DNA from 2 places in the Streptomyces sp. NPDC048521 genome. Region 2 is predicted to be linked to the other one. Evidence: riboswitches for the same ligand, from Rfam matches in the RefSeq annotation. Region 2 holds a riboswitch; the other holds the start of a gene.
What was found. A riboswitch is a leader RNA that binds a small molecule or an ion and turns the genes downstream of it on or off. The one in region 2 is predicted to bind glycine.
Positions count from the first base shown of each region.

Region 1 (14,893 bases), on a different contig from region 2:
CAGCCGGGATGGGGACGGTGATGCCCCCTGGCTGGACTTCCAGGCCCCCGTTTCGTCGGCTCATGTGCTGGAGCTTGCGGTCAAGTTGGGGCGACGTCCCCGCGATGTGGCGGCCAGGTGCGCGGAGCTGGGCATCTTCTGCTCGGATCGCGCGGTGACGCTGCTGGAGCGCATGGAATGGGAGGATCTGCGCCTCGTGAACAACGTCGGTTCAGGCGCCGCGTGGCTGGAAAAGGGAACCCCGCTGAAGTTGCGGCACGTCTCCCAGTTCGCTGTCCGCAGCGGCCAGCCGCTCCGGGAGACGGCCGAGCGTCTCGTCCGGCTCGGCTTCGTCCTCGCCGGCGACATCGTCTACGGCTGACGGGCGCACATCGGTCCTGTCACTCCCCGGCTGCCCACTTGCGCAAGGAGGCCTTGTCGGCGAAGTTCGCCACATCCTTGTCGTGGGGATCGCTCGTGTACTGGTGGAACCGCCACTTCGCCTTGATGCGGGGCTTGCCCGCGGTGACGTAGTCGGCGATCCACAGGCCGTCGCCGGCGTAGGAAGTGGTGTCGATGTTCAGCCAGAAGTGGCGGTTGCAGTAGAGGACGACCCGGTTGTCCGGTCGTAACTCCTTCACCTTGCGGATGAAGCGGTCCTTGTCCGCGTTGCTCGCGTGGGTGCCCTCACCGGTCGTCTCCCAGTCGACGGCGAGGAGGTCGCCCGGGCGGTCCGGGGCGTGGCGGACGAAGTACTCGGCCTGGGCGGTGAGGTTGCCCGGCCACAGGAAGTGGTAGAAGCCGACGACGAGTCCGGCGTCGCGGGCGGTCTTCGTCTGGGTGGTGAGTCGGGGATTGACGTACGAGCGGCCCTCCGTCGCCTTGATGAAGACGAAGGAGAGGCCGTCCGTGTCGTATGCGGAGGACTGGTAGGCGCTTACGTCGATGCCGTGCAGCATGCTGGGGTTGTGCCCCCTGCGGCCGCATCCGGAACCTCGGCTTCGGGCGGTCGCCGAACTCGGCACGGACGCCGGCTTCGCTGTCCGCTCCGAGGTGATGAGACTCGCGTGGCTCTTGGCCAACAGGGTGAGACGAGCGACGACTTCGGCGTCGGTCGGTAGGGGGATGGCCGGGGACTCCCCCTCCCACGGCGGGTCAGAAGCGGCGCCAGCGCGCGACCGTCGCCTCGGCCTTGCGTACTGCGACGGCCAGCTCGACCAGGGCCCGCTCCTGTTGCCGGACCCGTCCGGCGAAGAGCGGCAGGCGCAGCTGTGCCGGTACGTCGTCCGGCGCGTGGGCCGCGGTGTACGCGGCCTCGATCTCCGTCAGCGGGGCCGCCCCGGTCGCGCAGCATCGGGTCAGATGCTCGGCGACCGCCGCCAGCCGGGAGCGGAGGCGGCGCGCCGTGCGACCCGTGGGGCACTGGGCGACGGCGCGCTCGAGTTGCGGACGCCGGGCGCGCAACCGTCCGAGCTCCGCCGTCGTGGCCGGCCGCTCCGCGTCCTGGAGCCGGCGCACGTCGACGTCGAGCAGGCGCAGCACGCGGGCAGCCTCGGCCAGGCGCTCCTTGAGGCCGTCGCGTCGACGGTTGCGGACGCCGTACACGAACCCGGCGAGCACCACGAGGAACGCTGCGGCGGCGATGGCCGTTTGCAGGATGGGGACGTGGGACGAGGCCTGCTCCTGTGCGAGCGACAGACGGGCCGGGGCCCCGGACATCCCGGTAAGGTCGGGAATCGACGTGATGAGGGGAAACATGCGCAAGCGCTCCGTTACTCGCCCCCGACGGCGTCGGGGAGGGCCGATGGACGGCCGCACCGGACCACGGCGAGCGCCGCAGCGTCGACTCCTCATCAGGCGATGACCGGCGACACCGCTGGTCAGCAGGCGATCCGGGCGTCCGGGCCGGATCCGGACGGGACGGACGGGGCGGGGACATGGGGGAGGCGGTGGGTCGAGTGTCGTACCGGCAGCTCTTCGCGAAGAGGCTCGCCGACCTGGTGGCGGCGGCGGGGCACCGGACCCAGGCGGAACTCGCCCAGCGGGTCTCCGCGCGCAAGCCCCTGGGCACGGCACTGTCGACGAGCACCCTCAGTGCCTGGCTGAGCGGGAAGGCGGTGCCGGCGGACCCGGCGTTGGACCGCAAGGCCGCGCCGTCACCGGAACTCGCCAACCCGCTCAGCGCGTTGCTGCACGAGCTGTACGACCGGACGGCACAGCGACGCCCGACGCGGCAGGAGCTGGCCGAGTGGGAGACGCTGCGCCGACGGGCCTGGGACGAGAGTCACGCCCGGCGTGCCGCGGAGCCGGAGACCACCGTGGGGCGTCCCCTCGGATCCCTCGGCGGCCCGTGGGAGCTGAGCGCGTACGACGTCATCCGCGTCTCCGGCCGGCCCGGACTCCCGCGCATGCCGGACTACGTCCCCCGGGCCCACGACGAGGAACTCGCGCGGATCGCCGCCCGGACCGCGAGCGGCACGAGCGCGAGCCTGCTGCTCGTCGGCGAGCCCTCCACCGGCAAGACCAGGGCCCTGTGGGAAGCCCTGACCTCGGTCCCGGAGGTCCGCGCCGACTGGACGATCTGGGAGCCCGCCAAGAGCGGCACGCACGCCCAGCTGATGGCGGATCTGGAGCGGGTGGGACCGCGCACCGTGGTCTGGCTGGACGACACACGGGAACGCCTGCTGCTCTCCACGGCCGACGCCCGGGAGGACCTGGCTCGGGGGCTGCGCCGGCTGGTCCACGACGAACTGCGGGCGCCGGTCCTGATCGTCGACACGATGTGGCCCGACGATTACCGCGCCCTGCGCACCACGAGCGCCGGCCGGCACGGCACACACGCCCGGCTGCTGCTGGAGGGCCATGTCGTGGAGGTCCCGGCAACCTTCCGGGGCGCCGCTCTGCGGACGATGCGCCGGCAGGCCCGCTCCGACCCCCGTATCGACGAAGCGGTCCGCCATGCCCGGTCGACCACACCGGACCGCAGCGAGATCGCCGTCACCCAGTACCTCGGCGGCGTCCCCCGTGTCCTGCGGCTGGCGCAGGAGGCCTCGCCGGGCGGCAAGGCTCTGCTGCGCTCCGCCACCCACGCCCGCCTGCTCGGCTACGGCCCCGCCCTGCCCGAGCGGCTGCTGGCCGAGGGAGCCGTCGCCTACCTGGAGGACTGGGAGTACGAGGCGGAAGGGGAGGACTTCGCGGCCGCCGCGCTGGCGTACCTCTCGGACCGAGCGGAGTGCCGCGGCGTCCGGCCCCCGCTGGGACGCGTTCCGCGTCGGCCGTACGAGGAGGGGGCCGCGGGCCCGTACTACCGACTCAACGACGCGCTGGAACACCGCGCTCGCTCCGGGCGCCGGACCGCGGTGCCGGTACCGGCGGGCATGTGGCGGGCGCTCCTCGCACACGGCGAGCCGCACCACCTCACCGCCGTCGGCGCGGCGGCGGAGCGCCGGGGGCTGCGCCGGCTCGCGGACCGCCTCTACGCGCGTGCGGAGGCGAGCGGTGACGCCGAGGCGGCAGCCCACCGGGGACGGCTCCTGGAGGACATCGACCCGGAGACGGCCCTGCGCTGCTATCGGCGGGCCCTCGAAAGAGGGGCGCACGTCTTCGGATTCGCCGTGCTGCCGCTGCTGGAGCGCCTGGGACGCCGGCGGTCGGAGATCGCCCGGTGGAGCATCCCGCAGCTCGATCTCGACGGGACGGCGAGCGTCGCGGCCCTCGCCGGCGCCGCGGGTCTGGCACGGTCCCTCGGACTGACCCGCAGGGCGGTGGAGTTGGCCTGCCGTGCCGCTTCCCGGGGAGACGACGTCACCCTCCCGCAGCAGGGAGGGGGCTGGGAGATGGTGGAGATCCTCCTGGCGGCGGGCCACCCGGACGCGGCCGAGGTCTGGGCCCGCTCCTGCGCCCTGATCCCGGACAGCGGCCTGTTCCAAGCCGCCGTCTCAGTCATGGTGGACAACGGCCATGCGGAGGAGGCCCTTGCCTGGCTCCAGGACATCGGCGACGAAGCGCCGCCCTGTGCCTCCGCCGCGCGGTACCGGCTGCTGCGCCGTCTGGAGCGGGACGACGAGGCATGGTCCCATCTGGTGAGCAGGGCACAGTCGGGCGACCGGGGCGCGCGCGGGGAACTGGAGCGCTGGGGGAAGGAGTCCGGGCGCGAGACACCGCCGGAGCGACCGGGACAGGAGGCCGTGCCGGAGGCGGCGCAGGAGGCCGTGCGGAAGGAGGCCGTGCCACAGGTGGTCCACCGGAAGGATCTCTCGTCGCTGTGGGACGGGATGGCGGCCGACCGCCGTGTCGTGCAGGACATGACCGATGCGCTGTACGACCGCTTGAAGTCCTGTCCGGACGCCTCCAAGGAGAGTCTCCTGGCAAGCTGTGAGGGGTGGTCGGGCCTCTTGGAGGTCCTCGTGTTCAACCGCCTCTTCGACCGTGCCTGCGAGGACGGTGATCTCGGCCTGGCCCTGCGCCTGTACGGCTGGGAGCCCCACTACACGGTGCAGCCGTGGCCCGGGCCGGCGTCCGGATGCCGGCGGGGCTCGGCGCGCTCGAAAGCGGAAGTCCTCATCGACACGTTCGGGGCGGCGGAGGAGATCGTCGAGGTTCTGCTGCGCGCTGTCGAAGCGGGCGACGGTGACGGTGCGGAACACCGGCTCGTCGCCCTGCTGCACCGGACCGGCCGCTCAGGCGAGGCCGAGAGACTGAGCCGCTACGGCATCGAGCCCGGAGCGACGATCGCCGCCCCCTGGCGACCGGTCGACGACGGTTCCGCCGCGCCGGTGCTCAGCACTCGATGATGTTGACCGCCAGCCCGCCCCGAGCGGTCTCCTTGTACTTGACGCTCATGTCCGCGCCCGTGTCCTTCATGGTCTTGATGACCTTGTCCAGGGACACCTTGTGGGAGCCGTCGCCGCGCATCGCCATCTTCGCGGCCGTCACCGCCTTCACCGCGGCCATGCCGTTGCGCTCGATGCACGGGATCTGGACGAGGCCGCCGACCGGGTCGCAGGTCAGGCCGAGGTTGTGCTCCATGCCGATCTCGGCCGCGTTCTCGACCTGCTCCGGGGAGCCGCCCAGGACCTCCGCCAGCGCGCCGGCCGCCATGGAGCAGGCGGAGCCGACCTCGCCCTGGCAGCCGACCTCGGCACCGGAGATGGAGGCGTTCTCCTTGAAGAGCATGCCGATCGCACCGGCGGCCAGCAGGAAGCGGACGACTCCGTCCTCGTCGGCGCCGGGCACGAAGTCGATGTAGTAGTGCAGGACCGCCGGGATGATGCCCGCCGCACCGTTCGTGGGGGCGGTGACGACTCGGCCGCCGGCCGCGTTCTCCTCGTTCACCGCCATCGCGTAGAGGGTGATCCACTCCATCGCGTGCGCCAAGGGGTCGCCCTCGGCGCGCAGCTGCCGGGCCGTGACGGCCGCGCGGCGGCGGACCTTCAGGCCGCCGGGCAGGATGCCCTCGCGGGACAGGCCGCGCTGCACGCACGCGCGCATCACGCGCCAGATCTCCAGCAGGCCCGCCCGGATCTCCTCCTCCGTGCGCCAGGCCCGCTCGTTCTCCAGCATGAGGGAGGAGATCGACAGGCCCGTCTCCTTGGTCAGGCGCAGCAGCTCGTCGCCCGTGCGGAAGGGGTACTTCAGGACCGTGTCGTCCAGCTTGATGCGGTCCGCGCCCACCGCGTCCTCGTCCACGACGAAGCCGCCGCCGACCGAGTAGTAGGTCTTCGACAGCAGCTCGCTGCCCTGGGCGTCGTACGCCCGGACGGTCATGCCGTTGGCGTGGTACGGCAGGGCCTTGCGGCGGTGCAGGACCAGGTCGTCGTCGAAGGAGAAGGGGATCTCGTGCTCGCCGAGGACGTTCAGACGCCCGGTCTGCTTGATCGTCTCCACCCGCTGGTCGGCCGTCTCGACGTCCACCGTGCGCGGCGAGGCGCCCTCCAGCCCCAGCAGGACCGCCTTCGGGGTGCCGTGGCCGTGGCCGGTCGCGCCGAGCGAGCCGTACAGCTCGCAGCGCAGGGACGTGACGGAACCGAGCACGTCCTCGTTGCGCAGCCGGCGGGCGAACATGCGCGCCGCGCGCATCGGGCCGACCGTGTGGGAGCTGGACGGGCCGATGCCGATCGAGAACAGGTCGAAGACCGAGATGGCCACGGGTGACTCCTCAATACGGGGTGGTGCAAAGGGTGGTACAGGGCGCGGGCACCGCGCACGCCGGTTCTTCCAGTGTGCGCGGTGCCCCGCGAAAGGTGACTTACTTGTTCAGACCCGGGTACAGCGGGTGCTTGTCGGCGAGCGCCTTCACCCGCGCCTTCAGGGACTCCGCGTCGTAGGACGGCTTGAGCGCCTCGGCGATCACGTCCGCGACCTCGGCGAAGTCCTCGGCCGTGAAGCCGCGGGTCGCGAGGGCGGGCGTGCCGATGCGCAGACCCGAGGTGACCATCGGCGGGCGCGGGTCGTTCGGGACGGCGTTGCGGTTGACCGTGATGCCTACCTCGTGGAGGCGGTCCTCGGCCTGCTGCCCGTCCAGTTCGGACTCGCGCAGGTCCACCAGGATCAGGTGCACGTCGGTGCCGCCGGACAGGACGTTCACGCCGGCCTCGCGGGCGTCGGGCGCCGTGAGGCGCTCGGCGAGGATGCGCGCACCCTCCACCGTACGGCGCTGGCGCTCCTTGAACTCCTCCGAAGCGGCGACCTTGAAGGAGACCGCCTTGGCCGCGATCACGTGCTCCAGGGGACCGCCCTGGAAGCCCGGGAAGACGGACGAGTTCAGCTTCTTCGCGAACTCCTTCTTGGCGAGGATGATGCCGCCGCGCGGGCCGCCGAGGGTCTTGTGGGTCGTGGAGGTGACCACGTCCGCGTAATCGACCGGGTTCGGGTGGAGTCCGGCGGCGACCAGGCCCGCGAAGTGCGCCATGTCGACCCACAGGTACGCCTCGACCTCGTCGGCGATCCGGCGGAACTCGGCGAAGTCCAGCCGGCGCGGGTACGCCGACCAGCCCGCGATGATCACCTTGGGGCGGTGCTCCTTGGCGAGCTTCTCGACCTCGGCCATGTCGACCAGGCCGGTCGCGGCGTCCACGTGGTAGGCGACCACGTCGAACTGCTTGCCGGAGAAGTTCAGCCGCATCCCGTGGGTCAGGTGGCCGCCGTGCGCCAGGTCCAGGCCGAGGATGGTGTCCCCGGGCTGGGCCAGGGCGAACAGGGCCGCCTGGTTCGCGGAGGCGCCGGAGTGGGGCTGGACGTTGGCGTACTCGGCGCCGAACAGCTCCTTGATCCGGTCGATGGCGATCTGCTCGGCGACGTCGACGTGCTCGCAGCCGCCGTAGTAGCGGCGGCCCGGGTAGCCCTCGGCGTACTTGTTGGTGAGGACCGAGCCCTGCGCCTCCATCACCGCGAGCGGCGCGAAGTTCTCGGAGGCGATCATCTCCAGGGTGGACTGCTGACGGCTCAGCTCGGCGTCGACCGCGGCGGCGATCTCCGGGTCCAGCTCGTGCAGGGGCGTGTTCAGGACAGTCATAGGGCTACGACTCCTCAGCCGGCGGTGTGGGCGGCGTACTCGTCGGCGGAGAACAGGTCGGCCGGCTCCTCGGTGACGCGCACCTTGAACAGCCAGCCGCCCTCGAAGGGGGCCGAGTTCACCAGCGAAGGGTCGTTGACGACGTCCTCGTTGATCTCGGTGACCTCACCGGAGACCGGCGAGTACAGGTCGGAGACGGACTTGGTCGACTCCAGCTCACCGCAGGTCTCGCCCGCCTCCACGGTGGAACCGACCTCGGGGAGCTGGGCGTAGACCACATCGCCGAGCGCGTTGGCCGCGAACTCGGTGATGCCGACCGTCGCGACGCCGTCCTCGGCGGTCGACAGCCACTCGTGCTCCTTGCTGTAGCGCAGCTGCTGGGGGTTGCTCATGGCCTGAATTCTCCTGTACGCGCGGAAGTGCTGGTGAAGGGGGGACTGCTGGGGCTGCTGGTGAGCAGGGGGAAGGTGCGCAGGGTCACGTCCGCCGGGACGTGCCGCGCCCAGTGTCTACTTCTGGCGCTTGTAGAACGGCAGCGCCACGACCTCGTACGGCTCGTGGCTGCCCCGGATGTCCACGCCGACGCCCTCGCTGCCGGGGGCCGCGTGCGCCGCGTCGACGTAGGCCATGGCGATCGGCTTGCCCAGGGTGGGGGAGGGGGCGCCGGAGGTGACCTCTCCGATCACCTCGCCGCCCGCGACGACGGCGTACCCGGCGCGCGGGACGCGACGGCCCTCGGCGACCAGGCCGACGAGCACCCGCGGCGGGTTCTCCTGAGCCCGGGCGGCTGCCTCGGTGAGGGCCTCGCGGCCGACGAAGTCGCCCTCCTTCTCGAACTTGACCACCCGGCCGAGCCCGGCGTCGAAGGGGGTCAGCTCCGTGGTCAGCTCGTGCCCGTACAGCGGCATGCCCGCCTCCAGGCGCAGCGTGTCCCGGCAGGACAGGCCGCACGGGACCAGGCCGACGCCCTCGCCCGCCTTGGTGAGCGCCTGCCACAGCTCCACGGCGTGCTCCGGCTTCACGAACAGCTCGAAGCCGTCCTCGCCGGTGTAGCCAGTACGGGCGATCAGCGCGGGGACACCGGCGACGGTGCCGGGCAGGCCGGCGTAGTACTTCAGGCCGTCGAGGTCGGCGTCGGTGAGGGACTTCAGGATGCCGGGGGACTGCGGGCCCTGGACGGCGATCAGCGCGTAGGCGTCGCGGTCGTCGCGGACCTCGGCGTCGAAGCCGGCGACGCGCTCGGTCAGGGCGTCCAGCACCACCTGGGCGTTGGAGGCGTTGGCCACGACCATGTACTCGGTCTCGGCCAGCCGGTAGACGATCAGGTCGTCCAGGATGCCGCCGTCGGCCTGGCAGATCATGGTGTAGCGGGCGCGGCCGACGCCGACGGAGGCGATGTTGCCGACCAGGGCGAAGTTCAGGAAGGCGGCCGCCCCCGCGCCGGTGACGGTGATCTCGCCCATGTGGGAGAGGTCGAACAGACCGGCCTTGGTCCGCACCGCGAGGTGCTCGTCGCGCTCGGAGCCGTAGCGCAGGGGCATGTCCCAGCCGGCGAAGTCGGTCATCGTCGCACCGAGCGAGCGGTGCAGCGCGTCCAGCGCGGTGTGGCGCAGCTCAGTGGGTTCGGTACTGCTCATCGGTCGGTCGTCTCCCAGGGCACACGGACGGGGCGAGGAACGTTCCTCCCCATCTGTCATCGGAACCTGAGAGGTTCGCCACGACCGCCACAGGGACGATCACGGCTTGCACCTTGGGTGGAGCCACTGTCACAGCGACCCGCTTTTCAGATGTGCCTCGCCCGCGCGGTAACGGGGCCTGAGAGATTCAAGGGAGGGACTTGCTCCTTCGGCGCCCCAGTGACCTGGGGACTCTCCCGCGCGGATTCAAGCGGCCGGTATGCAGTTGGCGGGCACATCATTGCACGCCGCGCCCCCGCCCGTCAGGGCCCGCATCTGTGACCGAGCTGTGGCCGTACGCGCACCGAACCGCCGACCACCTCCCATTACCTTCTCTTTACATACAGCGGGCATGGGTATGACCGAGCCCACAGGGGAGGACGATCACGGTGAAGAGGACCACGGCGTACGCCGCCGCCACCGCCACCACGACCGGCGTCGCGGTGCCGAAGCAGCCCTCCGCCTCCGCCCGCGAGCGCTGCGCGGAGCGCCCCGCCCCGGTCGTCCGCGATCTGCGCGACCGCGCCGGCCGCTGCCCCCGCGCCCTGGTCTTCGGCCCGCGTGACGTCGTCGTGGTCACCGGACTGCCGGGCAGCGGCAAGTCCACGCTGATGCACCGCGCGGTCTCCGGCCGCCGCATCGACTCCCAGGACGCCCGCGACGACTTCGCGGCCCGTGTGCCCCGTGGCCTGCCCTACGCCCTGTACCGCCCCCTGGTCCGCCTCGCCCACTACACCGGACTGCGCCGCGCGCTGCGCACCGAGGAAGGCCTCGTGGTGCACGACTGCGGCACCCAGGCCTGGGTGCGCGCGTGGCTCGCCCGCGAGGCCCGCCGCCGCGGCGGCTCCCTGCATCTGCTGCTGCTCGACGTGCCGGCCGAGACCGCCCGCGCGGGCCAGCGGGAGCGCCGCCGGGGCGTCTCCCGCTACGCCTTCCGCCGTCATCGTCGTACGACCGCCCGGCTGCTCGGCGCGGTCGAGCGGGGCGAACTGCCCGCGGGCTGCGGCTCGGCGGTCCTGCTGGACCGGGCCGCGGCGGACAGCCTGCACCGCATCGCCTTCTCGGGCTGATCCCGGCGAGCACGTCGGAGCCACCCGCTAGCCTTTTGAGCCACAGCACGGTTCCCAGCAGGCGGTAGGCAGATGGACTTCCCGGCGGACATTCCCGCGGACTTCCCGGCACAGGCGCACCCCCACCCGCACGGCGGGTGGCCCGGCAACGAACTGGAGGAGGTGCTCTCGGCCTCCCTCGGCATCCCCTCCGCGGGCGGCCGCATCATCGAGGTGCTCGGCCGGAGCTTTTTGTGGATCCCCCTGCCCAACGGCGGGGGCCCGGACAGCGGCCCGCTGGACCTGCCCACGATGGACATCGACGGCCAGGCGTACGTCCCGGTCTTCAGCTCCGAGGAACAGCTCCGTCAGGTGGCCGGCTCCCACATGTCGTACACCATCGCCCCCGCCGTGGAGTTCGCCCAGGGCCTGCCCCCGCAGGCGGGCATAGCCGTGAACCCCGGCGGCGTGGTCGGCGTCCCGCTGCCGCCCGAGGCGGTCGCCGAGCTGTGCCGTGCGGGCCGCACCCCGCTCGACGGCCCTGGCACCGGCGGCCGGGTCCGCCTCTTCGAGCCCGACTGGCAGGACGACCCGGTCGACTTCCTCTCCGCCGCCTCCGCCGAGTTCGCCGCGACCGGCGTCGTCCTCACCGCCCGCCGCTGCCTCGCCGTCATCGAGACGGCCGACCCGGTGATGTTCGTCGGCGTGGAACTCTCCCGATGGGAGGGCGACCTGCGGGCCCTTCCCCTGGAGGCCCTGGGCACGGCCCTCGGCAAAGTCCCGGTCAAGTGGCCGGTCAACCTCGTCCTCCTGGACGTCACCGACGACCCGGTGGCCGAATGGCTGAGGACAAACGTGCGGCCCTTCTATCAATACGGTCACTGAAGCAGCTCGACGGGGCGCGGGGAACCGCGCGACCAGCCACAGAACCACCCGCACCCGCGCACGAACCAGAAGCCCCGAGCTGCCAGGCGCTTAAGCTGTCTCCGAACGCGGGGCACTGAAAAGAAGGGCCGGTACACCAGGTGAGCGCGAGCCACAGCGGCAGCGTCGAGCACATGCTGCGCCAGGTCACGCCCGGACGCTACGACGCCTACGAGGCCCTGCTGCGCGCCCTCGCCACCCCGTCCTCCGGCCAGATCTGGATGCTCCTGTGGCACGGCCAGGCCGGTTCCCCGGACGCCCAGTACGGGAACATGGAGGTCGACGGCTGCCACTACGCCCCCTGCGTGACCTCCGCCCAGGAACTGTCGGCCAGCGGCTGGAACCGTTCCTACGAGGTCGTCGACGGACTGGACGTGGCCCGCACCCTCTACCCGGACCACTACGGCCTCTGGCTCAACCCGCACGCCCCGGGCGGCGGCGTCGGCATCCCCTGGCTGGATCTGCGCCGCATCGCCACTGGCCTGGACCGCCAGCCCGCCGGCCCGCTCCGGCTCACGGAACCCGGCATCGAGATCCCGCAGTTCTACGCCCTGCTCGCGCAGAACGCCCACCGTACCCCGGCGCTGCGTTCACTGCGCCGCGCCTGGGTGCAGCCGGCGCTCGGGGCGCCGTATCTCGCCATCGGCCTGGACGTGTACGACACCTCGCCCGCCGCGGTCGACTCGGTGCGCGCGATGATGCAGCAGTCGGTCGGGGCGGTCCCGGAGGGGCTGCCGGTGTCGACGGTCGCGATGGCCGACGACTACGACCCGGTGGTGATGTGGATGCGGGCCCAGGCGCGTCCGTTCTACGACCGCGAGGCCCACGCGGCTCCGCCCCAGCCTCAGCTTCAGGCCCCGCCTCCGCCGCAGGCCCCGGCCGCCGGATACGGTTATCCGCCGGTGCCCGGCGGTTACTGATCCGACGTCGCCCGGCATCGGACCTTGTGAGGGCGTAGCGCGGAATCGACTCGGGGCCTCACTTCTGCGCGCGTAGACGGCAGCGATACGTCCCGAACTGAGCGGATTCACCGTTCTGTCCCAACTGGCCCGCGTCCGGGGGGCGTTACCCACTGTTCGGATAACGGAATCCCCTGCACTGCATCACGGTTGCGCATACTTTCGCCGTCAGCTCTGGCGGGTGATCGCGGCGACGCTGAAGACTCGCGAGTCAGACAGGAGGTCGAGACCTCCTGATCGATGGCAAGTCGACAAAGCCGCAATCCGCGGCAGGCGCAGGCCGGTCACCACCGGCGAGAGGGGTCGCTCACCGTGACCGCACCGATCGAGACCACCGGGGCGGCAACCGAGGCACAGCCAGAGGCTGTGCTGGAGGGTGCCGGTAAGGGGCAGATCGAGGGTCGTTCCCTGGGCCAGATCGCCTGGACCCGCTTCAAGAAGGACAGGGTCGCCGTCGTCGGTGGCGTCATCGTGATCCTGCTGGTCCTCCTCGCGATCCTCTCGCGCCCGCTCCAGGCCGTGTTCGGCCTCGACCCGAACGCCTTCCACCAGGACCTGATCACGCCCGACACCTCGCTGCCCAAGGGCGGCTGGGGCGGCATGAGCCTCGACCACCCGCTGGGCGTCGACCCGAAGTTCGGCCGCGACATCGCCACCCGCGTCCTCGAGGGCTCCTGGGTGTCGCTGGTGGTCGCGTTCGGCGCCACCATCCTGTCCAACGTCATCGGCGCGATCATGGGTGTCGTCGCGGGCTACTACGGCGGGCGGGTCGACTCGATCATCAGCCGGCTGATGGACACGTTCCTCGCCTTCCCCCTCCTGCTCTTCGCGATCGCCATCTCCGCCACCCTGCAGGGCGGCGCGTTCGGTCTCAACGGGCTGCCGCTCCACCTGAGCGTGCTGATCTTCGTCATCGGCTTCTTCAACTGGCCCTACCTGGGCCGGATCGTGCGAGGCCAGACCCTCGCCCTGCGGGAGCGCGAGTTCGTGGACGCCTCCCGCGGCATGGGCGCCAAGACGCCGTACATCCTGTTCCGGGAACTGATGCCGAACCTGGTCGGCCCGATCATCGTCTACTCGACGCTGCTCATCCCGACCAACATCCTCTTCGAGGCGTCCCTGAGCTTCCTCGGCGTCGGCATCCAGCCCCCGCAGGCGTCCTGGGGCGGCATGCTCCGCGAGGCGGTCACCTACTACCAGGTCGACCCCCAGTACATGATCGTCCCCGGTCTCGCCATCTTCGTGACCGTCCTGGCGTTCAACCTGCTCGGTGACGGTCTCCGCGATGCTCTCGACCCGCGCAGCCGCTGACGCCTGTCACCGAGAGCCACAAAATTTTCCAACAATGGAGGGGAAAGCGCCCATCATGCGAAGGTCAGCGCTGGCCGCGATAGCGGCCATCGGCTCCGTCAGCCTGCTTCTTGCCGGCTGCAGCAAGGCCGATGACAACAAGAACGAGAACGGCACCAAGTCGGCCGGGGCCAACGCCGCGACGAAGGGCGTCGTCAACGCGTCCGACAAGAAGGGCGGCACGGTCACCTACGAGCTGTCCGACGTCCCGGACTCGTTCGACCCGGGCAACACGTACTACGCCTACATGTACAACCTCAGCCGGCTGTACGCCCGCCCGCTGATGACCTTCCAGCCCGGTGCGGGCGAGAAGGGCAACACCCTCGTCCCGGACCTCGCGGCGAGCAAGGGTGTGCCGAGCGAAGGCGGCAAGACCTGGACGTACAAGCTGCGTGCGGGCCTGAAGTACGAGGACGGCTCGCCGATCACCTCGAAGGACGTCAAGTACGCCGTCGAGCGCTCCAACTTCGCGCGTGACGTGCTCTCCCTCGGCCCGAACTACTTCCAGCAGTTCATGGCCGGCGGCGACAAGTACAAGGGCCCGTACAAGGACAAGAGCGCCAAGGGCCTGTCCTCCATCGAGACGCCGGACGACACCACCGTCGTCTTCCACCTGAAGCAGGCCTTCCAGGAGTTCGACTACCTGGTCGCCGCCCCGCAGACGGCCCCGGTGCCCAAGGCGAAGGACACCGGCGTCGACTACGTCAAGCACATCGTGTCCTCGGGCTCGTACAAGTTCCAGAGCTACGAGGAGGGCAAGCAGGCCGTCCTCGTGCGCAACGAGAACTGGGACGCGAAGACGGACCCGCTGCGCAAGCAGCTGCCGGAGAAGATCGTCGTCAAGCTGAAGGTCAACCCGGAGACGATCGACAAGGACGTCCTCGCGGGCGACGCGATCGACCTCGCCGGCACGGGTGTCCAGGCCTCGACCCAGGCGCAGGTGCTCACCGACGCCGCCAAGAAGGCCAACACGGACAACACCTACGGTGGCCGTCTGGTCTACCTGGCGATCAACACCACGGTGAAGCCGTTCGACAAGGTCGAGTGCCGCAAGGCCGTGCAGTACGCCATCGACAAGGTCTCGGTGCAGACCGCCGAGGGCGGCCCGATCCGCGGTGAGGTCGCCTCCACGGTCCTGCCCCCGGACATCCCGGGCTACGAGAAGTCCGACGTCTACGCCACCACGGGCAACAAGGGTGACGTCGCCAAGGCCAAGGACCAGCTGAAGGCCTGCGGCAAGTCGTCGATCTCGACGAACATCTCGGCCCGTTCCGACCGTCCGCAGGAGATCGACGCCGCCACGGCGATCATCAACTCGCTGAAGAAGGTCGGCATCAACGCCACCCTCAAGCAGTACCCGTCCGGCAAGTACTTCACCGACTACGCGGGTGTGCCGAAGTTCACCAAGAAGCAGAACATCGGCCTGGAGATGATGCAGTGGGG
Region 1 is NZ_JBICWR010000003.1:58,604-73,496, reverse strand. Features, by position in the region: gene ACGFRF_RS07890 (caspase family protein) at 1-361, shown strand, start outside; gene ACGFRF_RS07885 (glycoside hydrolase family 25 protein) at 381-938, opposite strand; gene ACGFRF_RS07880 (hypothetical protein) at 1,135-1,698, opposite strand; gene ACGFRF_RS07875 (hypothetical protein) at 1,929-4,772, shown strand; gene ACGFRF_RS07870 (L-serine ammonia-lyase) at 4,759-6,126, opposite strand; gene glyA (serine hydroxymethyltransferase) at 6,227-7,492, opposite strand; gene gcvH (glycine cleavage system protein GcvH) at 7,507-7,884, opposite strand; gene gcvT (glycine cleavage system aminomethyltransferase GcvT) at 8,002-9,129, opposite strand; glycine riboswitch at 9,286-9,378, opposite strand; gene ACGFRF_RS07850 (AAA family ATPase) at 9,558-10,238, shown strand; gene ACGFRF_RS07845 (enhanced serine sensitivity protein SseB) at 10,311-11,102, shown strand; gene ACGFRF_RS07840 (enhanced serine sensitivity protein SseB C-terminal domain-containing protein) at 11,276-12,061, shown strand; gene ACGFRF_RS07835 (ABC transporter permease) at 12,413-13,411, shown strand; gene ACGFRF_RS07830 (ABC transporter substrate-binding protein) at 13,446-14,893, shown strand, end outside.
Region 1: linked by a shared signal. The riboswitch ahead of gcvT (glycine cleavage system aminomethyltransferase GcvT) and the one ahead of gcvP (aminomethyl-transferring glycine dehydrogenase) in region 2 are both predicted to bind glycine.

Region 2 (14,893 bases):
ACACGGTGCTGGCGGTGGGGGACGGGGAGAGGCTGAGCACCAGGTTCCAGAACAGCGCGGACGGGCTGTATCTGCATGCCCTGGAGGAGAACTACGGGATCCGCGCCACCATCTCCACGGAGGGTGACGTCCGGTTGCCCGCCGCGCCGAGTGTGATCGTACGCACCGCACAGCCGAACGCCGAGAAAACTGAGAAGGGCACATCGTGATCGCCGTACTGGGCCTCGTCGTGGGAGTCGTGGCCGGCCTGTTGGTCCGGCCCGAGGTTCCGGCGGTCGTCGAGCCTTATCTGCCGATCGCCGTCGTGGCGGCGCTGGACGCCGTCTTCGGCGGTCTGCGGGCCATGCTCGACGGCATCTTCGACGACAAGGTCTTCGTGGTGTCGTTCCTGTCGAACGTGGTCGTCGCCGCCCTGATCGTGTTCCTGGGCGACAAGTTGGGCGTGGGCGCGCAGCTGTCCACGGGTGTCGTCGTGGTCCTGGGTATCCGGATCTTCTCCAACGCCGCGGCGATCCGCCGGCATGTGTTCCGGGCGTGAGGCGATGAACGACGAGAACGGCAACGACAGCCGCAACATCAGCGACGACCGGGGCGAGCAGCCGGAGAACAGGCTGCGCAAGGAACTGCCGGCCGAGGTGCCGGCCCCGGCGCCCGGTGCCGGGCCGACGCAGGGGAAGCAGCCCGAGGAGCCGCTGACCGGTCGGCAGCGGCTGGTCAAGGGCCTGTGGCCGCCGCGCGTCACCCGGGCCCAACTCATCGTCGCCGTGCTGCTGTTCGGCCTCGGCTTCGGGCTGGCCGTGCAGGTGGCGTCGAACAGTGACAGCGACAGCGCGTTGCGCGGCGCACGCCAGGAAGATCTTGTTCGCATCCTCGATGAACTGGATTCGCGTACCCAGCGTCTTCAGGACGAGAAGCAGGGACTGGAGAAGCAGCGCCAGGAGTTGCAGAGCAGCTCCGACCAGGCCGCGGAGGCCCGCAAGCAGACCGCCGAGAAGGCGAGGCAACTCGGCATCCTGGCGGGCACCGTGGCGGCGCGGGGTCCCGGCATCACGATGACGATCGAGGACACGAAGGGGACGGTCCAGGCGGACATGCTGCTCGACGCGATCCAGGAGTTGCGCGCGGCCGGTGCGGAGGCGATCCAGGTCAACGGTGTTCGCGTGGTCGCGAACACCTACTTCACGGATGCGGGCAAGACGGTGAGCGTCGACGGGAACAAGATCAACGCTCCCTATCGTTTCCAGGTCATCGGCAAGCCGCAGGATCTGGAGCCGGCGCTGAACATCCCTGGAGGCGTGGTGCAGACCCTGGAGAAGGAGCAGGCCACGGTGACCGTCGAGCGGTCGGACAAGATCGTCGTGGATGCCTTGCGACAGGCGAAGCGGCCTGACTACGCTCGGTCGTCCTCCCAGTGAACCGGTGGTGCATGGGGAACGTCCGGCAGGGGCATGAGGTTGCGGGGGGTCGGCGCACCGAAGAGGTGGTGCGTGGTGGAAACTGTCTGGTGGTTACGGACGTTGTGAGGATGTCCGGCTCGGCCGGTGTAGGCAATCAGGGTTCGTCCTGCCCCACGGGCGGGTCTGTTTCGGTCAAGGGGAATCGCCCGTGAAGTTGTTTGCGAAGTTGTTCGGCAAGAGCGCGCGAGAGGGCAGCGACAACGCGACCGCTCGCCATCGCGCACAGCCTGACGCGGAGGGCCAGCGCCCGCTGTTCCGGGACCAGGTCGCTGGTCCGGGCGGTGACATTTCCGGTGGTCAGGGCGCGGCGTCTGTTGACCCTGCCCAGTCCGGCGGCATAGGTTTCGGGCAACCGTCAACCTCAGGTACGGGTGGAGGGTTTGCCCCCGACCCGTACGCGTCCAATGCCCCGGCGGGGCAGCCGCGGCAGGAGGGTCCGTCCATGTCGGTCCTGGTGTGTACGAGGTGCGGTAACCGGAACGCGGAGAACGCCCGGTTCTGCTCCAACTGCGGCGCGCCGCTGCGCCCCGGTGTGACGCCGGAGCGTGCCTCCGAGACGACGTCCACGATCTCGATCTCCGGCATCGAGGCCTACGAGGCTGAGGCGACCGGTCAGACGCCGCTGCCGATGCTCTCGCCGGAGGCGCAGGCCGCGGTGGACGCGCTGCCGCTGGGCTCGGCGCTGCTGGTGGTGCGCCGCGGACCGAACTCGGGCAGCCGCTTCCTCCTGGACAGCGATCTGACCACGGCCGGCCGTCATCCGCAGAGCGACATCTTCCTGGACGACGTGACGGTCTCGCGTCGGCACGTGGAGTTCCGGCGTACCCCGGACGGCTCGTTCACCGTGGCCGACGTGGGCAGCCTGAACGGCACGTACGTCAATCGGGAGCGGATCGACCAGGTGGCTCTGGCGAACGGTGACGAGGTGCAGATCGGCAAGTACCGGCTGGTGTTCTACGCGAGCCGGCAGGGCATCTGACCCGCCCCCGGACCGGCGTCCGGGGGGACCCCCAGGGAAGGTCCATGCTTCAAACACCGAGCGGCGGTGCCCGAAGCGGTGCCGCCGCCAGGGACGGCGTGCTGATGAGCATCGGCACGGTGCTGAACGTGCTGCGTGACGAGTTCCCCGAGGTCACCATCTCCAAGATCCGCTTCCTGGAGTCGGAGGGCCTCATCGAGCCGCAGCGGACCCCGTCCGGGTACCGCAAGTTCAGCGCCGGGGACGTCGAGCGCCTCGGGCGTGTCCTGCGGATGCAGCGGGACCACTATCTGCCGCTCAAGGTCATCCGGGAGCACCTGGACGCCATGGAGCGGGGCGAGGCCGTCCCGCTGCCCCTGGTGGGGCGCCAGCGGACCGCGGAGGACGTCCCGGAGCCGTCCGGGGCGCGCACGGTGGCCCGGGTCGGCAGGGCGGAGCTGATGGCGGCGGCGGGAATCGACGATGCCGAGCTCAAGGAGTGGGAGTCCTACGGGCTCATCGCGCCCCTGGAGGACGGGGCGTACGACGCCGAGGTCGTCACCGTGGCGTCCCTCGTCGCCGAGCTGGGCCGGTTCGGTATCGAGCCGCGCCACCTTCGGGTGATGAAGGCCGCCGCGGACCGTGAGGCGGGTCTCGTCGACCAGGTGGTGGCCCCGCTCAAGCGGCACCGCAATCCGCAGACCAGGGCGCATGCCGAGGCCCGTACGAAGGAGCTGGCGGCGCTCACGGTGAAGCTGCACGCGGCCCTGGTGAAGACCGCTCTCGGCGTCCGGCTGCCCTGAATCCGGGGTCCCGGAGCGGCCGGATCGGGCACCTGTTCCCGGCCCGACTACCCAAACATCCCGAGCACGGCCTAGGGTTGCTGTGTGAACGAGCTCGATGTCGTAGGTGTCCGGGTCGAAATGCCCTCCAACCAACCGATCGTGCTCCTGCGCGAAGTGGGGGGCGACCGTTACCTCCCGATCTGGATCGGGCCGGGGGAGGCGACGGCCATCGCCTTCGCCCAGCAGGGCATGGCCCCCGCGCGACCGCTGACCCACGACCTGTTCAAGGACGTGCTGGAGGCCGTCGGCCAGGACCTGACCGAAGTACGCATCACCGATCTGCGGGAAGGCGTCTTCTACGCGGAGCTGGTCTTCGCCAGTGGGGTCGAGGTCAGCGCCCGTCCCTCCGATGCCATAGCGCTGGCCCTGCGCACCGGAACGCCGATCTACGGCAGTGACACGGTGCTGGACGACGCGGGTATCGCCATTCCGGACGAGCAGGAGGACGAGGTGGAGAAGTTCCGCGAGTTCCTCGACCAGATCTCGCCCGAGGACTTCGGCACCAGCAGCCAGTGAGCGGCAGACGGTGCGAGGCCGGCCCGCCGTACCGGGGTTCTGGGGGGTCGGCCACCGGTCGTTTGCGGGGCCCGGCTCGTGGGCAATTGCCACCGGCCATTGAGAGCGTCCTACGGCCTCTCACGAGCGCATTCGGCTAGCCTTTCCCCGCGGTGGGGCACGGAAAACCACTCCTAGGGTGATTATCACTCGGCGTGCCGAGTGTGGCGATCGTTGACGCACCCCTGGTGACTGCCTACCGTCGAGAAGGCAGGTCAAGGACGGAGGTCGGCGTGAGAACCAGCGGCGACGGTACGGCTGGGGGTGCCTCGGGACGCGGTTTCGGGGAGAGCGGTCCGTACCCTCCCCCGAGCTCTCAGCTGCGTTCGAGCGGGGGATATCCCCATCACGGCAGCGCGGTCGATCACGCTCCGCAGCGGCCGGCGGCGGTGCCGAACGGCGGAGGGGCGGCGTCCATGACGTCCGAGGAGATCGGCTATCGCGGGCCCACGGCCTGCGCGGCCGCCGGGATCACCTACCGGCAGCTCGACTACTGGGCCCGGACGGGCCTGGTCGAGCCGAGTGTGCGGCCCGCGTACGGTTCGGGAACCCAGCGCCTGTACAGCTTCCGGGACGTCGTCGTCCTGAAGATCGTCAAGCGCTTTCTGGACACGGGTGTCTCGCTCCAGAACATCCGCACGGCCGTCCAGCACCTCAGGGAACGCGGTTTCCGCGACCTCGAGCGGATGACCCTGATGAGCGACGGCGCCACCGTGTACGAGTGCACCTCGCCGGACGAGGTCCACGCCCTGCTCCAGGGCGGCCAGGGCATCTTCGGGATCGCCGTCGGCGTGGTGTGGCGGGACGTGGAGAGCGCCCTGTCCCAGCTGCACGGCGAGCGCATCGACACGGGCGAGACCCTCGTCGGCCACAACCCCGCGGACGAGCTGGCACGGCGCCGCAACCGGGCGGTCTGACCGCCGGGCCGATCGGGCGCCCTCCGGTGCCACCGCATTGTCAGTGCCGTGGTGCAGCATCGGACATGTGAGAAACGCGCCCACGATCCTGCATCTCGACATGGATGCCTTCTTCGCCTCGGTGGAGCAGGCGTCCAAGCCGAGCCTGCGCGGGAAGGCGGTCGTCGTGGGCGGGCTCGGACCGCGCGGGGTGGTGGCGACCGCGTCGTACGAGGCACGGGTCTTCGGGGTGCACTCGGCGATGCCCATGGCCCAGGCGCGCCGGCTGGCACCCAATGCCGCGTATCTGGTGCCGCGTTTCGCCCTGTACCGGTCGGTCAGCGAGCAGGTGATGGCGCTGCTGCGGGAGCTGTCGCCGCTGGTGGAGCCGCTCAGCCTGGACGAGGCGTTCGTGGATCTGGAGGCCGGGGGAGCGGCCTGGGACGAGGAGTCGGCGCGGCTGGCCGGGGTGAAGCTGCGCGCGGACATCCGGGCGGTCACGGGACTCACCGGGTCGGTGGGGCTCGCGGCCTCCAAGATGCTCGCGAAGATCGCCTCCGAGCAGGCCAAGCCGGACGGTCTGGTGGTCATCGAGCCGGGGACCGAGCGGGCGCTGCTGGGGCCGATGCCGGTGCGGACCCTGCCCGGGGTCGGGCCGGCCACCGGGGACCATCTGCGCAGGGCCGGGATCACCACGGTCGAGGAACTGGCGGAGGCGGGCGAGGACGAACTGGTGCGGCTGCTCGGCAAGGCGCACGGGCACGCGCTGCACGCCATGGCACTGGCCCGCGACGAGCGGCCGGTGGTGGCCGAGCGGGAGGCGAAGTCGGTGTCGGTCGAGGACACCTACGACGTGGACATCCACGACCGGTTGCGGGTCGGCCTGGAGGTGCAGCGGCTCGCCGACCGGTGCGTGCGGCGGCTGCGCGGCGCCGGGCTGTCGGGGCGGACCATCGTGCTGAAGGTGCGGCGGTACGACTTCTCGACCCTGACCCGCTCCGAGACGCTCCGCGGGCCCACGGACGATCCGGCCGTCATCCGGGAGGCGGCCGCGCGGCTGCTGGACTCCGTGGACACCACGGGCGGGGTACGGCTGCTCGGTGTGGGCGTCACCGGGCTGGCCGACTACACCCAGGAGGACCTGTTCGCGCAGGCGGCGGGTGAGCGGGCGGCGGGCGACCTCGCCGTGGACGTCGTACCCGAGGCCGTGGCCCGGCAGCCGGAGCCCGCCGAGCGGCAGTGGCGTGCCGGGCAGGACGTACGGCATGCCGAGTGGGGTCACGGCTGGGTGCAGGGCAGCGGCCTGGGCCGGGTCACGGTGCGCTTCGAGACGCCTCGGTCGGAGCCGGGACGGGTGCGGACGTTCCGGGTCGACGATCCCGCGCTGGAGGAGGCGGAGCCCTTGCCGTTGGTGGCGGCGGGCGACGTCGCCGACCGGCCCGCCCGTGTCGGTCCAACGGGCGGTGACCGCTACGAGGCTCCGCAGCCGACCCCGGATGCGGAGGATCAGGTCTCCTCCGAGCCCGCCAGTCTGCCGAAGTCGTGGTCCGGGAGCGGGGGAGGTGGGGCCAGGTCGAGACCGTAGTGGTGGTAGAGCTGGAGTTCCTGCTCGGGGGAGAGGTGGCGGCCCACGCCGAAGTCGGGGGCGTCCTTGATGAGGGCGCGGTCGAAGGGGACCCGCAGGGCGCCGTCGATCAGCTCGCTCGGCTCCAGCGGGACGAAGGCGTCCCGTGAGAACAAGCCGGTGCGTATGGCCGCCCACTCGGGTACGCCGGTCGCGTCGTCGAGGTACACCTCGTCGATGGTGCCGATCTTGGTGCCATTGCGGTCGAACGCCTTGCGGCCGATCAGGTTGCGCGGATCGATGTCGGTCTGCACGGTCCCTCTCCCTCCAAGTGGTCGCAACTCATCCGTAAGCACTACAAAAGAGCACAATCAGTGAGGCGGCCACTCGAAGGCTCGGGCGTCGACCTCGCTGGTAGGCTGACAGCGGCTGCTGACCCCGTGCGGGAGAGTCCTCCGACCACCTCGGAGGCGCCGAAGGAGCAAATCCTCCCCGGAATCTCTCAGGCTCACGTACCGCACGGACGAGGTCACTCTGGAAAGCAGAGCGGATGTCGACGGCGTCCGCTCTCACCGACGGTGAAAGCCGGGACCCTCGGGCACCCGGTGAAGCTCTCAGGTTGAGATGACAGAGGGGGAGGCCGTCGGGGTATCCGTACCGGGGTGCCCCTCGAAGGTCGCGTCAGACCAGGAGGCCTCCGCAATGACCGCCCATCGCATTCCGCTCTCCGAGCTCGAGCAGGGCATCCCCTTCGAGCAGCGCCACATCGGGCCCGACCAGGAGGCGCGGGCCAAGATGCTCGCGCACATCGGATACGGCTCGCTCGACGAGCTGACCGCCGCCGCGGTCCCGGATGTGATCAAGAACGCCGACGCCCTGGACCTGCCGGGCGCCCGTACCGAGGCGGAGGTGCTCGCCGAGCTGCGCTCGCTCGCCGACCGCAACCAGGTCCTCGGCTCGATGATCGGCCTCGGCTACTACGGCACCTTCACCCCGCCCGTCATCCTGCGCAACGTGATGGAGAACCCGGCCTGGTACACGGCCTACACGCCGTACCAGCCGGAGATCTCCCAGGGCCGCCTGGAGGCCCTGCTGAACTTCCAGACCGTGGTGGCCGAGCTGACCGGTCTGCCCACCTCCGGCGCCTCCCTGCTGGACGAGGGCACGGCCGCCGCCGAGGCGATGGCGCTGTCCCGGCGGATGGGCAAGAACAAAAAGGGCCTGTTCCTGGTCGACGCGGACGCGCTGCCGCAGACCATCGCCGTCATCGAGACGCGCGCCGAGCCGACCGGCGTGGAGGTCGTCGTCGCCGACCTCAGCGACGGCATCCCGGCCGAGATCGCCGAGCGTGAGATCAACGGCGTGCTGATCCAGTACCCGGGCGCCTCCGGTGCCGTACGGGACATCAAGCCGGTCATCGACCAGGCGCACGAGCTGGGCGCGCTCGTCACCGTGGCCGCCGACCTGCTGGCGCTGACCCTGTTGGTCCCCCCGGGGGAGCTGGGCGCGGACATCGCCGTGGGCACCACCCAGCGTTTCGGCGTGCCGATGGGCTTCGGCGGTCCACACGCCGGCTACATGGCGGTGCAGGAGAAGTTCGCGCGCAGCCTGCCCGGCCGGCTCGTGGGCGTCTCGGTCGACGCCGACGGCCACAAGGCCTACCGGCTCGCGCTGCAGACGCGTGAGCAGCACATCCGCCGGGAGAAGGCGACCAGCAACATCTGCACCGCGCAGGTGCTGCTCGCCGTGATGGCCGGCATGTACGCCGTCTACCACGGCCCGGAGGGCCTGCGGACCATCGCCCGCCGCACCCACCGCTACGCCACGATCCTCGCCGAGGGCCTGAAGGCCGGCGGTGTGGAGATCGTCCACGGTGCCTACTTCGACACCGTCACCGCGCGCGTGCCCGGCAAGGCCGCCCAGGTCGTCGCCGCCGCCCGCGACAACGGCGTCAACCTGCGGCTGGTCGACGCCGATCACGTCTCCCTGGCCTGCGACGAGACGACCGACCGGGGCCAGCTGGACGCCGTCTTCGCCGCCTTCGGCGTCGAGGGCGACATCGAGGCGCTGGACGCGGCCGCCGAGGAGGCCCTGCCCGAGGCGCTGCTGCGCACCGGCGACTACCTGACCCACCCGGTCTTCCACGAGCACCGCTCCGAGACCGCGATGCTGCGCTACCTGCGCAAGCTCGCCGACCGGGACTACGCGCTCGACCGCGGCATGATCCCGCTGGGCTCCTGCACCATGAAGCTCAACGCGACCACCGAGATGGAGCCGGTCACCTGGCCCGAGTTCGGCCAGCTGCACCCCTTCGCGCCCGCCGAGCAGGCCGAGGGCTACCTCACGCTCATCCACGAGCTGGAGGAACGTCTCGCCGAGGTCACCGGCTACGACAAGGTCTCGCTCCAGCCGAACGCCGGTTCGCAGGGCGAGCTGGCCGGTCTGCTGGCCGTACGCGGCTACCACCGCGCCAACGGCGACGAGCAGCGCACGGTCTGCCTGATCCCGTCCTCCGCGCACGGCACCAACGCGGCCAGCGCCGTGATGGCCGGCATGAAGGTCGTCGTCGTCAAGACCGCCGAGGACGGCGAGATCGACGTCGAGGACCTGCGGGCGAAGATCGAGCAGTACCGCGACGAGCTGGCGGTCCTCATGATCACCTACCCGTCGACGCACGGCGTGTTCGAGGAGCACGTGGCCGACATCTGCGCCCAGGTCCACGAGGCCGGCGGCCAGGTCTACGTCGACGGCGCCAACCTCAACGCCCTGGTCGGCCTCGCCAAGCCGGGCCACTTCGGCGGTGACGTCTCCCACCTGAACCTGCACAAGACCTTCTGCATCCCGCACGGCGGCGGCGGCCCCGGCGTCGGTCCGGTCGCGGTCCGCGAGCACCTGGCGCCGTACCTGCCGAACCACCCGCTCCAGCCGGAGGCCGGTCCGGAGACGGGTGTGGGCCCGATCTCGGCCGCTCCGTGGGGCAGCGCGGGCATCCTGCCGATCTCGTGGGCGTACGTCCGCCTGATGGGCGGCGAGGGCCTGAAGCGGGCCACGCAGGTCGCCGTGCTCTCCGCGAACTACATCGCCAAGCGCCTCGAGCCGCACTACCCGGTGCTCTACACCGGGCCCGGCAATCTGGTCGCCCACGAGTGCATCATCGATCTGCGCCCGCTGACCAAGGCGACCGGCGTGAGCGTCGACGACGTGGCCAAGCGCCTCATCGACTACGGCTTCCACGCGCCGACCATGTCCTTCCCGGTGGCCGGAACGCTGATGATCGAGCCGACGGAGTCGGAGGACCTGGCCGAGCTGGACCGGTTCTGCGACGCGATGATCGCCATCCGCGCGGAGATCGAGAAGGTCGGATCCGGCGAGTGGCCCGCCGAGGACAGCCCGCTGCGCAACGCCCCGCACACCGCGGCCGCGCTCGGTGGGGAGTGGGCGCACGCCTACAGCCGCACGGAGGCCGTCTTCCCGGCCGGCGTCTCGGCCGCCGACAAGTACTGGCCGCCGGTGCGCCGTATCGACCAGGCCTACGGCGACCGCAACCTCGTGTGCTCCTGCCCGCCGCTGGACGCGTACGAGGACTGAGCGAGCCGATGGTGAAGGCCCCCGCCCGGGTTCCGGGCGGGGGCCTTCGGGCTGTGCTACGTCGTGGCCAGCGCGACCTCGGTCGACTTGATCAGGGCGACGACATCGGAGCCCACGAAGAGGCCGAGGTCGCCGGCCGCGTCCTTCGTGATCGCGGCGGTGATCTCGCCGCCGTCCACGGTGACCTTCACGATCGCCATGACCTCGCCGAGTTCGAGATGGGTGACCGTGCCGGCGAGCTGGTTGCGGATCGACAGGCCCTCGACGCGGTTGGTGGCGAGGGAGACCTCCGTCGACTTCACCAGGGCGCTCACCGGAGAGCCCGGGGCGAGGCCCAGGTGCTCGACGGCCTCCCGCGTGATGGCCGCTGTGAGGTGCTGGCCGCCGGTCAGGCGGACATCGACGGTCGCCATGACTTCGCCGGGGTGCACCTCGGTGACGGTGCCGGGAAGCTGGTTGCGGATGCTCAGGGTCATGGCCCCTCACCGTAGTGCCGGAAGGCGCTCAGGCCGGGTATGCGTGCGTCTGCGTCGCTTTGACCGTCGCCCAGACCGGTGCACCGGGGTGGAGGTCCAGTTCGGCGGCGCCGACCGTGGTGAGGTCGGCGGCGAGGGCGAGTTCGCCGGTGAGGTCGGCGCGGATCTGGTCGCCGTGCGTCTCCAGGCCGGCGACCTCGCAGCGCCACAGGTTGCGGGCGCTGGAGCCCGTGGGCCGGTCCCGGAACAGGGTCACGGCGGAGGGCGGGAACGCCACGAACACCGGCCCCGACAGCTCCTCCGTGGTGGTGATCGAGGGCCCGGCGTCGAGTCGTACCCTGTGCCCCTCGGCCTGTCCCCGGTAGAGGTTGAGGCCGACGAGCTGCGCGATGTAGTCGGTCCGCGGATGGCGGGCGATGTCGGAGGGGCTGCCTTCCTGGACGACCCGGCCGTGCTCGACGACCACCAGCCGGTCCGCGAGCACCATGGCGTCCAGCGGATCGTGCGTGACCAGGACGGCGACCGCCTCGAACGCGGCCAGATGGCGGCGGAGCTGGGCGCGGACCTCCAGACGGGTACGGGCGTCCAGGGCCGCGAGCGGCTCGTCCAGGAGAAGCAGCCGGGGGCGGGTGGCCAGGGCGCGGGCGAGGGCCACGCGCTGGGCCTGGCCGCCGGAGAGCCGGCGGGGCTTGGCGCCCGCGTGGTCGGCGAGGCCCATGCGGTCCAGCCATGCCGCGGCCAGGGCGCGGGCCTCCGACTTGCTCGCGCCCTGGCAGCGCGGACCGAAGGCCACGTTGTCCAGGGCGGAGAGGTGCGGGAAGAGCAGGTAGTCCTGGAAGACGACGCCGACCGGGCGGGACTCCGGGGGTGTGCGCTCCAGTGGGGTGCCGTCCAGGCGCAGGTGGCCGTCGGTGAGCGGGACGAGTCCGGCGAGGGCGCGCAGGGCGGTGGTCTTGCCGGCGCCGTTGGGGCCGAGCAGTGCGAGGACGTCCCCTGGGGTGGCCGTCAGGGTCACGTCCAGGTGGAAAGCGGCGCGGTCTACGACGAGGTGGGCGTCGAGGCCTTCGGGGGGAGGGGGCGTCGTGCGGTGTGGGTGTGGGTGCGGGTGTGGGTGCGGGTCGGTGGTGGGTGGCCGGCCTTCGGCCGGATCGGGGTTCCCACCCGCACCACCCGTGCAGCTTTCATGGTCGGGTGCGGGTGGCCCCTGTGGGGGCTCGGCGCCGTCGGCGGCCGCTGCGGGTGCCGGCGATCCCGGTGGGGGCGTTGCGGCCTTCGTGGTCGGGGGTGCCGGTGGTTGTGGGGGCTCGGTGGGGTCGGCGGCTGCGGGTGCATGCGATCCCGGTGGGGGCGTTGCGGCCTTCGTGGTCGGGGGTGCCGGTGGTTGGGGGGACTCGGTGGCGTCGGCGGCTGCGGGCGCGGGCAGTTCGTGTGGGGGTTCCAGGGGTTCTGTGGCCATCGGTATGGGCTGCTGCTGTGGGGGTTCTGCGGGGTCGGTGGGTGTGGGGTGGGGGTTTGTCATGATGTCGTCATCCAACGGTCCCTGAGGCCGGCCAGTACCGCGATCGAGACGGCCAGCAGCACCAGGCTGAGGGAGATGGCGGCCTCGGGGTCGTTCTGCAGGGTGAGGTAGACCGCGAGGGGCATGGTCTGGGTGCGGCCGGGGAAGTTGCCCGCGAAGGTGATCGTCGCGCCGAACTCGCCGAGGGCGCGGGCCCAGGCCAGCACGGCGCCCGCCGCGATACCCGGGGCGATGAGCGGCAGCGTGACCCGGCGGAACGCGGTGAAGCGGGACGCGCCGAGTGTGGTGGCCGCCTCCTCGTAGCGCGGGTCGGCGGCGCGCAGGGTGCCCTCGACGCTGATGACCAGGAACGGCATCGCGACGAACGCCTCCGCGATCACGACTCCGGTGGTGGTGAACGGCAGCGTGATCCCGAACCAGGCGTCCAGCCACTTGCCGATGACACCGTTGCGCCCCAGGGCGAGGAGCAGGGCCACACCGCCGACGACCGGCGGGAGGACCAGGGGCAGCGTCACCAGGGCGCGCAGCAGGCCACGGCCGGGGAAGTCCGTACGGGCGAGCAGCCAGGCCAGCGGCACGCCGAGGACGAGGCTCACGGCGGTGGCCGCGGTGGCGCTGACCAGGGACAGCTGAAGCGCCTGCCACACCTCGGCACTGCTCAGCTGGTCGGGCAGGCTGCGCCAGGGCGCCCGCAGGAGCAGTGCGAGCAGCGGCAGCAGCAGGAACGCCAGGGCCAGCACACCCGGGACCAGCAGCGGCAACGGGACCCCGCGTCGGCCCCTCGTGGCGACGCGGCGGCGCAGCGGCCGGCCCGTGCGGGGACCGGTCGCTGCGCCGGGTTCGCGGACCGAGGTCACGGCTTCAGGAACCCTGCCCCGCCGAGCACCTGCTGGCCCTCGGCGGACCGCACGAGAGCGATGAACGCCTTCGCGGCCTCGGTGTTCCGCGCGTTCTTCAGCAGGGCGATCGGGTAGTCGTTGACGGCCTGGGCGGACTCGGGGAACTCCACGCCCTCCACCTTGTCGCCCGCGGCCTTCACATCGGTCCTGTACACCACCGCCGCGTCGGCCTCCTTCAGTTCCACCTTGGTCAGGGCGCCCTTGACGTCCTGCTCGTAGGAGACCGGGGTGAGGTCGACCCCGCCGGCCTCGAGGGCCTTCTGGGCGGCGGCGCCGCACGGCACCGTCCGGTCGCACAGGACGACCTTCAGACCGGACTTGGTGAGGTCCTCCAGGGAGGCCACCCGGTGCGGGTTGCCCGGCAGGGTGGCGATCTCCAGCCGGTTGCGGACGAAGGTGGCCGGCGTGCCGACCGCGTCCTTCGCGTCCGTCACGATCGCCATGGTCTTGGGGCTCGCGGCGGCGAAGACGTCCGCCGGGGCTCCGCCGGTGATGTTCGCGGCGAGGGTGTCGCTGCCGCCGAAGTTGAAGCTGACCTCGGTGCCCGGGTGCCGCTTCTCGAACTGCTTGCCCAGGGTCGTGAAGCTCTCCTTCAGGGAGGCGGCCGCGAACACGGTGACCGTGCCGGACACCTTCGGGGAGGCCGAGTTGCCCGACGCACCGGACGAGTCCTTCGCGTCGGACGACGAGGAGCAGGCGCTGAGCGCCATCACAGCGGCGGCTCCCGCACCGGCCAGCTGCAGCGTCCGCCGGGTCCGGCGCACGGAACGGGTCATCACGGGTCGACTCCTCGGGCTCTGCGGAACGACGGTCGCGTCCTGACGGCCGGACAATGGCCGTGCCGCGATGATAATGCCGCATCTGCCAGGCTCAAGTCTCCTGTGGCATCGCATCAGCTGCCAACCTGAGGCTGGGAGCTTGCATGTGCGTTCGCACGACGCTCTCGGACGCGGGTGTCGTTGTGCGGCCGTCGGCGTCCGGGCAGGCAGCGGGCCGTGACCGAGGGCGTCAGGGGCGGCGGCCGGCCGGGTCAGGTGCGGTCGATGTGCACGTTGGTGGACTTCACGCGCGCGGTGGCCTCCATGCCGACCTCGAGGCCCAGCTCCTCGACCGCTTCCCGGGTCAGCAGCGACACCAGGCGGTGCGGGCCCGCCTGAATCTCCACCTGGGCCGCGACGTCGCCCAGCTTGATCGCCGTGACGATGCCGGGGAAGGCGTTGCGCACGGACGTGTGGGAGGGGTCCTCCTCGGCGCCGCCCGCCTGGGCCAGTTCGACAGAGAACGCGGCGAGGTCCCGGCCGTCGATGAGACGGCGTCCGGCCTCGTCGCGGTGGGTGGCCACCCGGCCCGCGTCGGCCCAGCGGCGGGCGGTGTCCGGGCTCACGCCGAGCAGCCGCGCCGCTTGGCCGATCGTGTAGGACTGCATGCCGGTCACGATAGGGCCAGGCACCGGGATCATGGAGTTCGGGTCGACCGCACGGTACGGCGCGACGGACTCTGAGTGCGTGACTGCTGCTTTCGGCCTCACCCGGTGTGCACGCGGGGCCGTCGTGCCCGGTCCGGTTCTGCCTCGCGGAGCACCTCGCGGGTGACCGGGGCGACCTCGCCCTGGCCGAAGAGGAAGAAGCGCAGGAAGTTGGCGAACGGGTTGCCCTCGGTCCACTCGAAGTAGACGTGCGGGGTGCAGTTGGTGCGGTCACGGACGTGGAGGAGGAGCGCGGCGAGGGCGTTCGGGATGGAGGCGGACTCCAGGGTCAGCACCCGGTAGCGGCCGTGCAGCACTTCGCCGCGGACGGTCAGGCCCGCCTCGAACTCGGAGGGGTCGGTGACCGTGACCTCGACGAAGACGAAGTCCTCCTGCTCGGGCATGTCGTTGTCGGCGCGGATCTGCTCGATCTTGTCCCGGTACTCGGCCTTGTCACGGCGATCCGGCTCGTTGGCGATGAACCGGATCTTGCGGCTGGCCATGTCCCGGATGAATCGTTCCGCCAGCGGGTCGAGCGTCACGCTGGTCACGCGCAGCTCGAAGGCACGAGCCAGCCGGGACAGCAGCGAGACCAGGATGATGCCCGCGATGAAGCAGGCACCGATCTTCACACCGTCCGGGCGCTCGATGACGTTCACGACCGTCGTGTA
Region 2 is NZ_JBICWR010000001.1:886,035-900,927, reverse strand. Features, by position in the region: gene ACGFRF_RS04430 (DUF881 domain-containing protein) at 1-209, shown strand, start outside; gene ACGFRF_RS04425 (small basic family protein) at 206-538, shown strand; gene ACGFRF_RS04420 (DUF881 domain-containing protein) at 543-1,415, shown strand; gene ACGFRF_RS04415 (FHA domain-containing protein) at 1,606-2,436, shown strand; gene ACGFRF_RS04410 (MerR family transcriptional regulator) at 2,481-3,218, shown strand; gene ACGFRF_RS04405 (bifunctional nuclease family protein) at 3,303-3,776, shown strand; gene ACGFRF_RS04400 (MerR family transcriptional regulator) at 4,049-4,732, shown strand; gene ACGFRF_RS04395 (DNA polymerase IV) at 4,800-6,296, shown strand; gene ACGFRF_RS04390 (PRC-barrel domain-containing protein) at 6,218-6,589, opposite strand; glycine riboswitch at 6,709-6,803, shown strand; gene gcvP (aminomethyl-transferring glycine dehydrogenase) at 6,978-9,863, shown strand; gene ACGFRF_RS04380 (molybdopterin-binding protein) at 9,920-10,339, opposite strand; partial or broken gene ACGFRF_RS04375 (ABC transporter ATP-binding protein) at 10,368-11,411, opposite strand; gene modB (molybdate ABC transporter permease subunit) at 11,855-12,715, opposite strand; gene modA (molybdate ABC transporter substrate-binding protein) at 12,712-13,533, opposite strand; gene ACGFRF_RS04360 (molybdopterin-binding protein) at 13,788-14,183, opposite strand; gene ACGFRF_RS04355 (amino acid transporter) at 14,282-14,893, opposite strand, start outside.